One region of the Peribacillus sp. FSL P2-0133 genome, then DNA from elsewhere that is predicted to be linked to it. Evidence: a T-box and tRNA genes for the amino acid it is inferred to sense, from the RefSeq annotation. Region 1 holds a T-box; the other holds one or more tRNA genes.
The links. A T-box is a leader RNA that pairs with one kind of tRNA and senses whether it is charged. The one in region 1 lies ahead of argS (arginine--tRNA ligase), so its partner is inferred to be a tRNA-Arg.
Positions count from the first base shown of each region.

Region 2: it encodes a tRNA-Arg, which carries the amino acid that the T-box ahead of argS (arginine--tRNA ligase) is inferred to sense. The anticodon was not compared.

Region 1 covers NZ_CP150254.1:4,883,614-4,891,443, forward strand. Annotated here, with positions in the region: gene MKY17_RS23435 (NAD(P)/FAD-dependent oxidoreductase) at 1-256, shown strand, start outside; gene MKY17_RS23440 (hypothetical protein) at 542-799, opposite strand; partial or broken gene MKY17_RS23445 (CotH kinase family protein) at 960-2,039, shown strand; gene MKY17_RS23450 (SET domain-containing protein) at 2,103-2,480, shown strand; gene argS (arginine--tRNA ligase) at 2,590-4,263, opposite strand; T-box leader at 4,304-4,521, opposite strand; gene MKY17_RS23460 (response regulator transcription factor) at 4,589-5,134, opposite strand; gene MKY17_RS23465 (fatty acid desaturase) at 5,228-6,259, opposite strand; gene MKY17_RS23470 (LysM peptidoglycan-binding domain-containing protein) at 6,792-7,830, shown strand, end outside.
Region 2 covers NZ_CP150254.1:92,837-100,666, reverse strand. Annotated here, with positions in the region: rRNA gene MKY17_RS00545 (23S ribosomal RNA) at 1-2,083, opposite strand, end outside; rRNA gene MKY17_RS00540 (16S ribosomal RNA) at 2,259-3,809, opposite strand; tRNA gene MKY17_RS00535 (tRNA-Ala) at 3,968-4,043, opposite strand; tRNA gene MKY17_RS00530 (tRNA-Pro) at 4,054-4,130, opposite strand; tRNA gene MKY17_RS00525 (tRNA-Arg) at 4,139-4,215, opposite strand; tRNA gene MKY17_RS00520 (tRNA-Leu) at 4,232-4,320, opposite strand; tRNA gene MKY17_RS00515 (tRNA-Gly) at 4,333-4,407, opposite strand; tRNA gene MKY17_RS00510 (tRNA-Leu) at 4,413-4,494, opposite strand; tRNA gene MKY17_RS00505 (tRNA-Lys) at 4,504-4,579, opposite strand; tRNA gene MKY17_RS00500 (tRNA-Thr) at 4,622-4,697, opposite strand; tRNA gene MKY17_RS00495 (tRNA-Val) at 4,709-4,784, opposite strand; rRNA gene rrf (5S ribosomal RNA) at 4,795-4,910, opposite strand; rRNA gene MKY17_RS00485 (23S ribosomal RNA) at 4,975-7,830, opposite strand, start outside.

The sequences.
Region 1 (7,830 bases):
TCCTACTGCACAAAATGCTTGGCAAATGGGTGAGCTTGTTGGATACAACCTATATGCAGCCTTTGAAGGCAAGAAACTTGAAGAATTTTCACCTGTAAACTCAGGTACACTTGCGAGCCTTGGCCGTAAGGATGCGGTGGCAACCGTTGGGGCCAATAACACTTCCCTTAAAGGCCTTCCGGCTACATTGATGAAAGAAGCAAGTAATGTTCGCTATCTATCACACATCAAAGCCCTATTTAGCCTGGCTTATTAATTTATTATAGCCGTGACGTGACATCCAGTTCATTGATATGTCCGCGGTACATGCCCTTTCTTCCCGGTCATCGGGATTAAAGGGCATTTTTTTCATGAATTTATTATAATGCCTGATCATGATGCAATGATTGACGAAAGATGTTAACAATGGACGGTACTCCATTTTGTTGCTTATCCATTCTATAAATCTCCTGGGATTAGGCAACTCTCCTAAATCCTCTCCGTTAATTTTTATTAGCCCGTTTGTCATTAACTGACGCTCAAGTATGTACGATACTGCATATCATAAAATTAATCTTATTAAAGGAGGAGTTTGTATGCCGAAAGGGAAAAAAGGAAAAGCAGCTTCATCTGGCAGTTCATCTACCGGTAGCACTTCTACTGGTAGCACTTCTACTGGCAGTAATTCCACTGGCAATAAATCCACTGGAAAATAATCTACTGGCAGCACAACTACTGGCAACACAGCTACTGGTATCATAACTACTGGTATCACATATACAACAACAACATCTACTTCATCAAGTTCAAGCTCGTCCACTGGACGTGGCAAAAAAAGAAGAAGATAGATAGTTTAAATATAAAATGCTTCAGCTTGATTAATCCCTGATTGATCAAGTGGAAGTATTTTATGATATTACGGCTTCATTAAGGTCAAGACTGTCCATAAAACATCTTATACAAGGAAGGAAGGTGAGTGTATGTCTTATCATATTCCATCTTATTTCTTAATGATAGAAGAAGAAGATCTAGAAGATTTACGTGCGGATATTTGGAGCGATGACCCTATTCCCGCCCATTTGAAAGTAGAAAACGACATTTATGTTATCGATATTGCCTATCGGGGCTCTTATACCCGCAAATTCCGGAAAAGATCCTATTGGATTGATTTCATCGAGCCAGAACGATTCTTTGGCGCCCACAAAATCCATCTCAATGCAGAATACAGGGATCCTTCCCTCATTCGCAATAAACTCTCACTCGATTTCTTTCAAGACCTTGGTGTCCTTTCCCCTCATAGCCAACACATCAACCTATTCCGAAATGGCACGTTTAAAGGTGTGTATTTACAATTGGATTCCGTCGATGGGGTTTTTTTAGAAAAAAGAGGACTTCCTGCCGGCCCGATTTATTATGCTGTCAACAATAATGCCAACTTTTCATTGGAAAGGGACGGGAAAGCGAAAGACTCCCTTACGTCAGGCTATAAACAAGCGTTTGGCAAACCCGCCGATGATGAATATCTAATCGAATTCATCAAAAAAATCAACACCACCCCACTTGCAAAGTTTCCTGAAGTAGTCTCGCAGCATCTTGATATCCATAAATACTTACGCTGGCTGGTTGGAGCCGTTTGCACCATGAATAACGACGGTTTCACTCATAACTATGCACTATATCGCAATAGTAAAACGAAGTTATTTGAAATCATTCCTTGGGATTACGATGCCACTTGGGGACGCAAAGTCAGTGGGGGGATCATGGAGCACACATATGTCCCTATCGGAGGGAAAAAGACAAACCACCTTATTCCTCTGCTCTTGCAGGTTCCGGAATACAGTAAGTTCTACAAAGACCTCTTGGTTGAAACATTGGAAACCACATTTACTGTGAAGCATATGGAAAATAAAGTATTACCACTGCACCAGGGCATACGCCCCCACATCCTTCTTGATCCATATAAAAAGAGAAAGATTGATCTATTCGACAAAGAACCGGAATTCATCTTCGAATTCATCCGCAAACGCAGTGATTACTTAAATAAGCACCTTGGTGGCCTAGATGAAAAAAATGCCACGACACAACTGATAGCCAAACAGGACCGAAAAGGGGGAGTTGCTTCCGTGTCACCAATCTGCATTAAAAATACGGGGAAGTATGGCAGGGGAGTATATGCTACAAGGGATATTAAAAAAGATGAACTTATTGAGGTATCACCTGTCATCATTTCACCCAAACATGAATGGAAATATCTAAAGAAAACCGCACTCTTTCCTCACTGTTTCTATTGGGGAGATGACGATGAAACTGTCATTGCCTTAGGAAATGGTTCACTATTCAATCATTCATACACTCCAAATGCGACATTCGATAATAATTTAGAAGATTTAACGATAGACTTTTATGCACATAAAGATATAAAGGCTGGCGAGGAAATAATGATCAATTACAATGGTGAACCTGATAATAAATCCCCGTTATGGTTCGATGTCATCGAGTAGGCGTTTTTTGCTTCCATTTTATTTTGAAAGAATCCATTTTGAAGGAGAATTGATCAAAATGGATTCTTTTTTTATTCAGTTTTCTTCGCTAATGCAAGGACTCTTTAACTTACATTTTATTCGGCGCTGAAATTCCCAATAAACTTAGCGCATCCTTTAATACAATCGCTACGGAAAAAGCGAATGAGAGCTTCATTTGTTTCCATTCATCTTCAACCAAGATTTTCGTATGTGCATAATACTTATTGAATGCACGCGATAAATGCAAGCTGAATTTCGCGATTTGTGATGGATCGGCTTGTTCAAATGATTTTTGGACAATGATCGGGTATTGCTCCAACATCTGGATGACCGGCCACGCATATTCTCCTAAAGCTTCAAAAGTGATGGCCTGCTCTTTAAATTCACCTTTTTCAAGCAATGAGGAAATACGCGCAAATGTGTACTGTACATATGGACCCGTTTCTCCCTCAAAATTCATCATTTGCTCTAATGAAAAATCAATATCGTTCATGCGGTTATTTTTTAAATCATTAAAGATTACCGCTCCGACACCAACCTGTCTTGCAACCAGTTCTTTCTGTTCAAGCGCTTGATTTTTTTCTTCAATATTGCGCTTCGCAGTTTCGATTGCCTCTGCCAATACATCCGCAAGCAGCACGACTTTCCCTTTACGTGTCGACATTTTCTTGCCGTCTTTTAACATCATGCCAAATGCTACGTGCTGCAAATCTTTTGACCAATCATATCCCATTTTTTCAACGACGTTAAAAAGTTGCTTAAAGTGCAGGGATTGTTCGTTCCCGACAACATAAAATGTTTTCTTCGCCCCGTACTGTTTTTTACGATACATGGCTGCAGCCAAATCACGCGTCGCATAAAGTGTCGCCCCATCGGTTTTCGTAATCAAACAAGGCGGCATATCTTCCAATTGCACGACATAGGCACCTTCGGATAGGGTAAGCAAGCCCTTTTCTTTTAGTTCCCCGACAACAGCATCCATTTTGTCATTGTAAAACGCTTCTCCGGCATAGGAATCAAAACGGATGCCCAATAAATCATAAATCGTCTCAAATTCTTTTAAGGACGCATCCCTGAACCATTTCCATAATGCCAGTGCTTCCTCATCCCCATCTTCAAGCGACTTGAAGCTTGCGCGTGCTTGTTCATTCAACGATTCATCCGTTTCAGCTATTTCATGGAACTTCACATAGATTTTCAATAATTCCTGAATCGGCGAAGCTTCAATTGCCTCTTTGTCGCCCCACAGCTTATACGCGACGATCAACTTGCCGAATTGCGTGCCCCAATCTCCTAAATGATTAATACGCACGGCATTGTAGCCATTTTTTTCGGCAATGTTAGCCAGTGCATTCCCTATGACCGTTGAGCGTAAGTGCCCCATGGAAAAAGGCTTGGCAATATTCGGGGATGAGTAATCAATCACGACATTTTCCTGTACAGGCTGCAGTGAACCATACTGATCCTTTTCCCTTAATATCGTTTGCAGAACGTTTTCCGTCACCATCTGTTGATTGACGAAAATATTCAGATAACCACCCACAACGTTCACTTCTTGGATCAACTCACTGTTTAATTGTTGGGCTATTTCAGATGCAATCACTTGAGGCGATTTTTTGAATTTTTTTGCAAGAGTAAAACACGGAAAGGCGACATCACCTAACTCCATCAATTTAGGCTTTTCCATTAATTTTTCTATTTCACTTGCTGGCATTTCATTGTTCAAAGCAGTTGAAATCAATTCTGCAATTGGTTTATTCATCGACATTTTCCCTCCTAAACAAAAAAGCCCTCGCCTCTAAATAAGAGACGAGAGCATGAATTCCCGTGGTACCACTCTAGTTGCCACAATTGTGACCACTTTCCATTGTTAACGAGGTGACTCCCCGATGTTCCCTACTAAACGTTTCAAGAAATTTCTCCAAAGTGCGCTTCATTCATCCGTCCTGCATTAGGCTCCCACCATCCCTAACTCGCTTTCCATTTCGAAATGAACTACTCTCTTCATCACAGAATTTTCAATATTATAATTTAATCCATCGTACACAATTTAAAAAAACGTGTCAACAGGATTTAGGAAACAAATCCTAACCAGCCGGTAACTTCATTTTGTCCTTGATGGTCGAAAAATATTTCCTTACGGTCCCTATTGTGTTGCTTTGCTTATTAGACGGTTCCATTTTGGATTGACCATCGGCTAACAGCCCTAAAACTCCCATTTCCCGGCCATTATTGCTGGGAGACTCATCTATAAGTTCTGGGGAGTATATTCGCTTGCCGTCCATTATGCCGCGAATCGAGCAGGCTAACTCTTCACCCGGGCTATCCTTCAATAAATAACCACTTACATTAGCTTTTAATGCGAGTTGAAAATAACCAGTCCTTCGAAATGTCGTTAAAATGACCACTTTGCATTCAAATGACTTTAATGCTTCTGCTGCCTCAAATCCGCTCATTACAGGCATCTCCATATCCATGATACACACATCAGGCTGTAATTGGTGTACAAGGGCCATCGCTTCTTCTCCATTACTGGCTTGCCCGACAATTTCTATATCTTCTTCAAGATTGAGTAGAGAACTTATTGCCTCTAACAGCATTTGCTGATTCTCTGCAATGACAATTCGAATCATTTAAAGTTCTCTCCTTTATCGAGTTCCTTATATGAAGCAAAGACTCCCCCAAATCCAAGGATTATTAAGGGAGTCTGGAATGATACATGAACGTTACAGTTCAGATTTCACTTGAACGGGAACACTTTTTTTCGTTAAATATTTAATGTCTTTGAAGCTAACAAAATTCTTGGAATCCTCATCCCATAAACGGAATCGGAGTGAGCGCAAGCTTGTCGCAAGAGTAATCGTTGGAACGTTCTCTAAAGGCTGCGTATTATTGTGCGCCATTTCCAATTTATAGTTAGGTACCCTTGGACTTAAATGGTGAACATGATGGTAACCGATATTACCAGTAAGGAACTGCATCAGTTTTGGAAGCTTATAAAAAGAACTTCCTTCCACTGCCGCCAATACATATTCCCACTCCTCATTCTCTTCAAAATAAGAGTCCTCGAATGTATGCTGGACGTAAAACAGCCAAATGCCCACTGAACCAGAAATCATGAAGATGGAACCTTGTACCAGAAGGAATGACTGCCAGCCTACTGCCAGGCAAAGCAATGCCACTAAAGCGACGATTATTACATTCGTCAAATACGTATTCATTTTTTCCTTCTTTCTAGCACCTTTACGGTTAAATCTGTTTTTAAGAAGGAAAACATAAATTGGTCCCAAACCAAACATAACCAATGGATTGCGATAAAAACGATAGGCAAAACGAAGTTTAAGCGGTGCAGCCAAATACTCATCCACCGTAAGGGTCCAAATATCCCCTGTACCCCGCTTATCCAAATTACCGCTTGTCGCGTGATGCACAGAATGCTCATGTCCCCATTGATCAAACGGGAATAAAGTCAAAACACCCATGATCGTACCGACTATTCTATTCGCACGGCGGTTTTTGAAAAATGAATGATGCGTACAATCATGAAAAATGATGAATATCCTTGTCAAGAAGCCAGCAGCAAACACAGCTGGAATTAAAGCTAACCAATAAGAAACGGAAAGACTTATATATGCTAGGTACCATAAAATAATGAACGGCCCCAAGGTATTGACGATCTGCCATATACTTTGCTTTGTCGTTGATTGTTCAAAAGGAGCAATTTGTTTTTTCAAGTTTTTTGTATTTTGCAAGGTCATTATTTAATTGCACTTCCTTTTATTTGTCGTTATTTCATATTATAAAGAAATCAACCTGAAATTATTAGTACCAGGTGTCATGACTAGAAGATGACAAATGTCATGTACAAGTCATTTTCAACGGCAAGCGTAAAAAAGGCCAACCAGGAAAAACTGATTAACCTGTTCATATGTAAAGGATTTCGTTATCTTGAAATAACAGGTAGCCTTACTTTAAGAACGGGACTGTCAATATCAGGCTTACATTCCCAGCAGTAAACAAAAATAATTCGACCTGCCCTAGAGTGGAACTACAACAGAAGAATCGTAATTAGATTCCCTATTTTCTTCTATATAGGGCCTTTCCACAATGTACCTCTATTTTATAGCGATTCTCCATAGTAAACTGGTAAAGTTAAATTTTACAAAGGGGAATAAAATAATTGTGAAAAAATTCTTTGGATGTTTTATTATATTAAGCCTTCTTTGTGCATGTCTATTTCCAACTAACGGTAATTCATCAAACAAAACCCTTTACATAGGTTCTGTTAAAGTGGACAATACAAAAGTTTTTAGTTCTCCTAAATTAGGTTCCACTCAATTAAAGCCCTTAAAAAAGGGCGAGGAGTTTCCCGTCATTTCTTCTTCCGTTGGGGATTCCGCGGGGCCTATTATCCATAAAGTAAAGGCTGGAAACACATTATGGAAAGTAGCAAATCAATATGGTGTTTCAGTAAGTGAGTTACAAAAAGAAAATAAATTAACTTCGACCGAAATAAATGTTGGCCAAAACCTGAAGATTCCCCAGAAATATAAGATCCATAAGGTTGTATCAGGAGATACATTGTGGAAGATTTCTACTAAATATAAGGTAACCACAAGTGATTTGACGAAATTAAACAACTTACATACGGTTACCCTTAAAGTTGGCCAAAAATTGAAGATTCCTGATTATTACTACCAAGTTCAATTGCTTGATGGTAAAAAGGGATGGATAAAGACATCCCAGCTTCAAAAAAAGGCGCAAAAACCTATCGTCATGAGCTGGACGCATAATGGATCGAAAGAAAACTACACCCAACAAATTAAACAACCTAATTTAAATGTAGTATCTCCCCGTTCCTATACGCTGAAGGATTCCGGTAATTTCGTTTCCGTTTCTGCGGATGCAAAATTCGTCCAAAACGCCCATAAACAAGGAAAACAAGTTTGGCAGCTTATCGGAAATCAATTTGACCCTGTTTTAACTGGTTCTGTACTAGGCAATACAAAAAAACGCCAGAAATTAGTTTCAACTTTATGTGATTCACTTGTTAAAACTAAAAGTGATGGAATAAATGTAGACTTTGAAAACATCGATCCAAAAAACAAGAAGGACTTTGTTCTTTTCATAGGCGAACTGAAAAAGGCACTAAAACCGCATGGAATTAAAGTATCCGTGGATGTCACCCGAGAAAATGAAGACCCTTTTTGGTCAAAAAGTCTGGATAGGAAAGCACTTGGCAAAATAGCAGACTACATCATCATAATGGGTTATGACGAGCATTGGGGAGGGAGCCCAGTAGCCGGGTCCGTTTCCTCGTTACCTTGGA
Region 2 (7,830 bases), 1.0 Mb from region 1:
TCGCGGGTAACCTGCATCTTCACAGGTACTATAATTTCACCGAGTCTCTCGTTGAGACAGTGCCCAGATCGTTACACCTTTCGTGCGGGTCGGAACTTACCCGACAAGGAATTTCGCTACCTTAGGACCGTTATAGTTACGGCCGCCGTTTACTGGGGCTTCGGTTCAAAGCTTCGCTTGCGCTAACCTCTCCCCTTAACCTTCCAGCACCGGGCAGGTGTCAGCCCCTATACTTCGCCTTGCGGCTTCGCAGAGACCTGTGTTTTTGCTAAACAGTCGCCTGGGCCTATTCACTGCGGCTTTTCTGGGCTATTCACCCTAAAAAGCACCCCTTCTCCCGAAGTTACGGGGTCATTTTGCCGAGTTCCTTAACGAGAGTTCTCTCGCACACCTTAGGATTCTCTCCTCGCCTACCTGTGTCGGTTTGCGGTACGGGCACCTTACATCTCACTAGAGGCTTTTCTTGGCAGCGTGGAATCAGGAACTTCGGTACTATATTTCCCTCGCCATCACAGCTCCGCCTTAATGGAAACGGGATTTGCCTCGTTTCCGGCCTAACTGCTTGGACGCGCATATCCAACAGCGCGCTTACCCTATCCTTCTGCGTCCCCCCATCGTTCAAACGATGTATAGGTGGTACAGGAATATCAACCTGTTGTCCATCGCCTACGCCTTTCGGCCTCGGCTTAGGTCCCGACTAACCCTGAGCGGACGAGCCTTCCTCAGGAAACCTTAGGCATTCGGTGGAAGGGATTCTCACCCTTCTTTCGCTACTCATACCGGCATTCTCACTTCTAAGCGCTCCACCAGTCCTTCCGGTCTGACTTCAACGCCCTTAGAACGCTCTCCTACCATCGACACCTAATGGTGTCAATCCACAGCTTCGGTGATACGTTTAGCCCCGGTACATTTTCGGCGCGGAGTCACTCGACCAGTGAGCTATTACGCACTCTTTAAATGGTGGCTGCTTCTAAGCCAACATCCTGGTTGTCTAAGCAACTCCACATCCTTTTCCACTTAACGTATACTTTGGGACCTTAGCTGGTGGTCTGGGCTGTTTCCCTTTCGACTACGGATCTTATCACTCGCAGTCTGACTCCCAAGAATAAGTATTTGGCATTCGGAGTTTGACTGAATTCGGTAACCCGTTGGGGGCCCCTAGTCCAATCAGTGCTCTACCTCCAATACTCTCATCTTGAGGCTAGCCCTAAAGCTATTTCGGAGAGAACCAGCTATCTCCAGGTTCGATTGGAATTTCTCCGCTACCCACACCTCATCCCCGCACTTTTCAACGTGCGTGGGTTCGGGCCTCCATTCAGTGTTACCTGAACTTCACCCTGGACATGGGTAGATCACCTGGTTTCGGGTCTACGACCTCATACTCATTCGCCCTATTCAGACTCGCTTTCGCTGCGGCTCCGTCTCATCAACTTAACCTCGCATGAAATCGTAACTCGCCGGTTCATTCTACAAAAGGCACGCCATTACCCATTAACGGGCTTTGACTACTTGTAGGCACACGGTTTCAGGATCTATTTCACTCCCCTTCCGGGGTGCTTTTCACCTTTCCCTCACGGTACTGGTTCACTATCGGTCACTAGGGAGTATTTAGCCTTGGGAGATGGTCCTCCCTGCTTCCGACGGGATTTCTCGTGTCCCGCCGTACTCAGGATCCACTCAGGAGGGAACGAAGTTTCAACTACAGGGTTTTTACCTTCTTCGACGGACCTTTCCAGATCACTTCATTTACCCCGTTCCTTTGTAACTCCATGTTGAGTGTCCTACAACCCCAAGAGGCAAGCCTCTTGGTTTGGGCTAATTCCGTTTCGCTCGCCGCTACTCAGGAAATCGCGTTTGCTTTCTCTTCCTCCGGGTACTTAGATGTTTCAGTTCCCCGGGTCTGCCTTCAGTACCCTATGTATTCAGGTAAAGATACTGTTCCATTACGAACAGTGGGTTTCCCCATTCGGAAATCTCCGGATCAAAGCTTACTTACAGCTCCCCGAAGCATATCGGTGTTAGTCCCGTCCTTCATCGGCTCCTAGTGCCAAGGCATCCACCGTGCGCCCTTTCTAACTTAACCGTTAAAAAAGTCTTACAGATGCTTTGAAAAAAATTAATTGCCTTCTATCTATTATCTAGTTTTCAAGGAACAAAGCAGAAAGAATCCATCACATCGTGATGCTTCTCTTTCCTATTTGAATGAATTACTCATTCAAAACTGAACAAAACAAAAGCGCTCTCGTAATTATCCTTAGAAAGGAGGTGATCCAGCCGCACCTTCCGATACGGCTACCTTGTTACGACTTCACCCCAATCATCTGTCCCACCTTAGGCGGCTGGCTCCATAAAGGTTACCTCACCGACTTCGGGTGTTACAAACTCTCGTGGTGTGACGGGCGGTGTGTACAAGGCCCGGGAACGTATTCACCGCGGCATGCTGATCCGCGATTACTAGCGATTCCGGCTTCATGCAGGCGAGTTGCAGCCTGCAATCCGAACTGAGAATGGCTTTATGGGATTCGCTTACCTTCGCAGGTTTGCAGCCCTTTGTACCATCCATTGTAGCACGTGTGTAGCCCAGGTCATAAGGGGCATGATGATTTGACGTCATCCCCACCTTCCTCCGGTTTGTCACCGGCAGTCACCTTAGAGTGCCCAACTGAATGCTGGCAACTAAGATCAAGGGTTGCGCTCGTTGCGGGACTTAACCCAACATCTCACGACACGAGCTGACGACAACCATGCACCACCTGTCACTCTGTCCCCCGAAGGGGAAAGCCCTATCTCTAGGGTTGTCAGAGGATGTCAAGACCTGGTAAGGTTCTTCGCGTTGCTTCGAATTAAACCACATGCTCCACCGCTTGTGCGGGCCCCCGTCAATTCCTTTGAGTTTCAGCCTTGCGGCCGTACTCCCCAGGCGGAGTGCTTAATGCGTTAGCTGCAGCACTAAAGGGCGGAAACCCTCTAACACTTAGCACTCATCGTTTACGGCGTGGACTACCAGGGTATCTAATCCTGTTTGCTCCCCACGCTTTCGCGCCTCAGTGTCAGTTACAGACCAGAAAGTCGCCTTCGCCACTGGTGTTCCTCCAAATCTCTACGCATTTCACCGCTACACTTGGAATTCCACTTTCCTCTTCTGCACTCAAGTTCCCCAGTTTCCAATGACCCTCCACGGTTGAGCCGTGGGCTTTCACATCAGACTTAAGGAACCACCTGCGCGCGCTTTACGCCCAATAATTCCGGACAACGCTTGCCACCTACGTATTACCGCGGCTGCTGGCACGTAGTTAGCCGTGGCTTTCTGGTTAGGTACCGTCAAGGTACCAGCAGTTACTCTGGTACTTGTTCTTCCCTAACAACAGAACTTTACGACCCGAAGGCCTTCTTCGTTCACGCGGCGTTGCTCCGTCAGACTTTCGTCCATTGCGGAAGATTCCCTACTGCTGCCTCCCGTAGGAGTCTGGGCCGTGTCTCAGTCCCAGTGTGGCCGATCACCCTCTCAGGTCGGCTACGCATCGTCGCCTTGGTGAGCCATTACCTCACCAACTAGCTAATGCGCCGCGGGCCCATCTATAAGTGACAGCGTAAACCGTCTTTCCATCTTCTCTCATGCGAGAAAAGAACGTATCCGGTATTAGCTCCGGTTTCCCGAAGTTATCCCAGTCTTATAGGCAGGTTGCCCACGTGTTACTCACCCGTCCGCCGCTAATCTCAGGGAGCAAGCTCCCATCGATTCGCTCGACTTGCATGTATTAGGCACGCCGCCAGCGTTCGTCCTGAGCCAGGATCAAACTCTCCGAAGAAATGTTTGACTTGCTCATTTGCTTTTTTGATAGTGTGTGCTCACTTAAAATTTAACGTTGGCGCTTTGTTTTGTTCAGTTTTCAAAGAGCAATTTGACTCTTCTTAAAGAATCAACTTTCTTATCATATCAAAGCCAAATGGGCTTGTCAAGTTTTTTTGGTGGAGCCTAGCGGGATCGAACCGCTGACCTCCTGCGTGCAAGGCAGGCGCTCTCCCAGCTGAGCTAAGGCCCCAAAAAAATCATGGTCGGGAAGACAGGATTCGAACCTGCGACCCCTTGGTCCCAAACCAAGTGCTCTACCAAGCTGAGCTACTTCCCGAAAAAATATGGTGCGCCCGGCGGGAGTCGAACCTACAACCTTCTGATTCGTAGTCAGATGCTCTATCCAATTGAGCTACGGGCGCATATTAAGATGAAAGATGGTGCCGAGGACCGGAATCGAACCGGTACGGTAGTCACCTACCGCAGGATTTTAAGTCCTGTGCGTCTGCCAGTTCCGCCACCCCGGCATAAATAAATAGTGGAGCGGAAGACGGGATTCGAACCCGCGACCCCAACCTTGGCAAGGTTGTATTCTACCACTGAACTACTTCCGCGAACATGCGGGTGAAGGGACTTGAACCCCCACGCCTTGCGGCGCCAGATCCTAAGTCTGGTGCGTCTGCCAATTCCGCCACACCCGCATAATAAAATGGTGAGCCATGAAGGATTCGAACCTTCGACCCTCTGATTAAAAGTCAGATGCTCTACCAACTGAGCTAATGGCTCATATATACTATTTATATATGCTATATCAAGCTTGTATGAAAATGGTGCCGGCAAGAGGACTTGAACCCCCAACCTACTGATTACAAGTCAGTTGCTCTACCAGTTGAGCTACACCGGCAAGTGTAAAAATGGTGGAGGATGACGGGATCGAACCGCCGACCCTCTGCTTGTAAGGCAGATGCTCTCCCAGCTGAGCTAATCCTCCATATATAACTGCTTGGCGGCGTCCTACTCTCACAGGGGGAAACCCCCAACTACCATCGGCGCTGAAGAGCTTAACTGCCGTGTTCGGAATGGGAACGGGTGTGACCTCTTCGCTATCGCCACCAAACATAAAAGGAACGTTGTTCCTTCAAAACTAGATAATAAGAAGGTATTTCATTTTTTAAAAAGCGTTGGTTAAGTCCTCGATCTATTAGTATCAGTCAGCTCCACATGTCGCCACGCTTCCACCTCTGACCTATCAACCTGATCATCTTTCAGGGATCTTACTAGCTTGCGCCATGGGAAATCTCATCTTGAGGGGGGCTTCATGCTTAGATGCTTTCAGCACTTATCCCGTCCGCACGTAGCTACCCAGCTATGCCTTTGGCAAGACAACTGGTACACCAGCGGTGCGTCCATCCCGGTCCTCTCGTACTAAGGACAGCTCCTCTCAAATTTCCTGCGCCCGCGACGGATAGGGACCGAACTGTCTCACGACGTTCTGAACCCAGCTCGCGTACCGCTTTAATGGGCGAACAGCCCAACCCTTGGGACCGACTACAGCCCCAGGATGCGATGAGCCGACATCGAGGTGCCAAACCTCCCCGTCGATGTGGACTCTTGGGGGAGATAAGCCTGTTATCCCCGGGGTAGCTTTTATCCGTTGAGCGATGGCCCTTCCATGCGGAACCACCGGATCACTAAGCCCGACTTTCGTCCCTGCTCGACTTGTAGGTCTCGCAGTCAAGCTCCCTTGTGCCTTTACACTCTACGAATGATTTCCAACCATTCTGAGGGAACCTTTGGGCGCCTCCGTTACTCTTTAGGAGGCGACCGCCCCAGTCAAACTGCCCACCTGACACTGTCTCCCACCCCGATAAGGGGCGCGGGTTAGAATTTCAATACAGCCAGGGTAGTATCCCACCAACGCCTCCACCGAAGCTAGCGCTCCGGCTTCTCAGGCTCCTACCTATCCTGTACAAGCTGTACCAAAATTCAATATCAGGCTGCAGTAAAGCTCCACGGGGTCTTTCCGTCCTGTCGCGGGTAACCTGCATCTTCACAGGTACTATAATTTCACCGAGTCTCTCGTTGAGACAGTGCCCAGATCGTTACACCTTTCGTGCGGGTCGGAACTTACCCGACAAGGAATTTCGCTACCTTAGGACCGTTATAGTTACGGCCGCCGTTTACTGGGGCTTCGGTTCAAAGCTTCGCTTGCGCTAACCTCTCCCCTTAACCTTCCAGCACCGGGCAGGTGTCAGCCCCTATACTTCGCCTTGCGGCTTCGCAGAGACCTGTGTTTTTGCTAAACAGTCGCCTGGGCCTATTCACTGCGGCTTTTCTGGGCTATTCACCCTAAAAAGCACCCCTTCTCCCGAAGTTACGGGGTCATTTTGCCGAGTTCCTTAACGAGAGTTCTCTCGCACACCTTAGGATTCTCTCCTCGCCTACCTGTGTCGGTTTGCGGTACGGGCACCTTACATCTCACTAGAGGCTTTTCTTGGCAGCGTGGAATCAGGAACTTCGGTACTATATTTCCCTCGCCATCACAGCTCCGCCTTAATGGAAACGGGATTTGCCTCGTTTCCGGCCTAACTGCTTGGACGCGCATATCCAACAGCGCGCTTACCCTATCCTTCTGCGTCCCCCCATCGTTCAAACGATGTATAGGTGGTACAGGAATATCAACCTGTTGTCCATCGCCTACGCCTTTCGGCCTCGGCTTAGGTCCCGACTAACCCTGAGCGGACGAGCCTTCCTCAGGAAACCTTAGGCATTCGGTGGAAGGGATTCTCACCCTTCTTTCGCTACTCATACCGGCATTCTCACTTCTAAGCGCTCCACCAGTCCTTCCGGTCTGACTTCAACGCCCTTAGAACGCTCTCCTACCATCGACACCTAATGGTGTCAATCCACAGCTTCGGTGATACGTTTAGCCCCGGTACATTTTCGGCGCGGAGTCACTCGACCAGTGAGCTATTACGCACTCTTTAAATGGTGGCTGCTTCTAAGCCAACATCCTGGTTGTCTAAGCAACTCCACATCCTTTTCCACTTAACGTATACTTTGGGACCTTAGCTGGTGGTCTGGGCTGTTTCCCTTTCGACTACGGATCTTATCACTCGCAGTCTGACTCCCAAGAATAAGTATTTGGCATTCGGAGTTTGACTGAATTCGGTAACCCGTTGGGGGCCCCTAGTCCAATCAGTGCTCTACCTCCAATACTCTCATCTTGAGGCTAGCCCTAAAGCTATTTCGGAGAGAACCAGCTATCTCCAGGTTCGATTGGAATTTCTCCGCTACCCACACCTCATCCCCGCACTTTTCAACGTGCGTGGGTTCGGGCCTCCATTCAGTGTTACCTGAACTTCACCCTGGACATGGGTAGATCACCTGGTTTCGGGTCTACGACCTCATACTCATTCGCCCTATTCAGACTCGCTTTCGCTGCGGCTCCGTCTCATCAACTTAACCTCGCATGAAATCGTAACTCGCCGGTTCATTCTACAAAAGGCACGCCATTACCCATTAACGGGCTTTGACTACTTGTAGGCACACGGTTTCAGGATCTATTTCACTCCCCTTCCGGGGTGCTTTTCACCTTTCCCTCACGGTACTGGTTCACTATCGGTCACTAGGGAGTATTTAGCCTTGGGAGATGGTCCTCCCTGCTTCCGACGGGATTTCTCGTGTCCCGCCGTACTCAGGATCCACTCAGGAGGGAACGAAGTTTCAACTACAGGGTTTTTACCTTCTTCGACGGACCTTTCCAGATCACTTCATTTACCCCGTTCCTTTGTAACTCCATGTTGAGTGTCCTACAACCCCAAGAGGCAAGCCTCTTGGTTTGGGCTAATTCCGTTTCGCTCGCCGCTACTCAGGAAATCGCGTTTGCTTTCTCTTCCTCCGGGTACTTAGATGTTTCAGTTCCCCGGGTCTGCCTTCAGTACCCTATGTATTCAGGTAAAGATACTGTTCCATTACGAACAGTGGGTTTCCCCATTCGGAAATCTCCGGATCAAAGCTTACTTACAGCTCCCCGA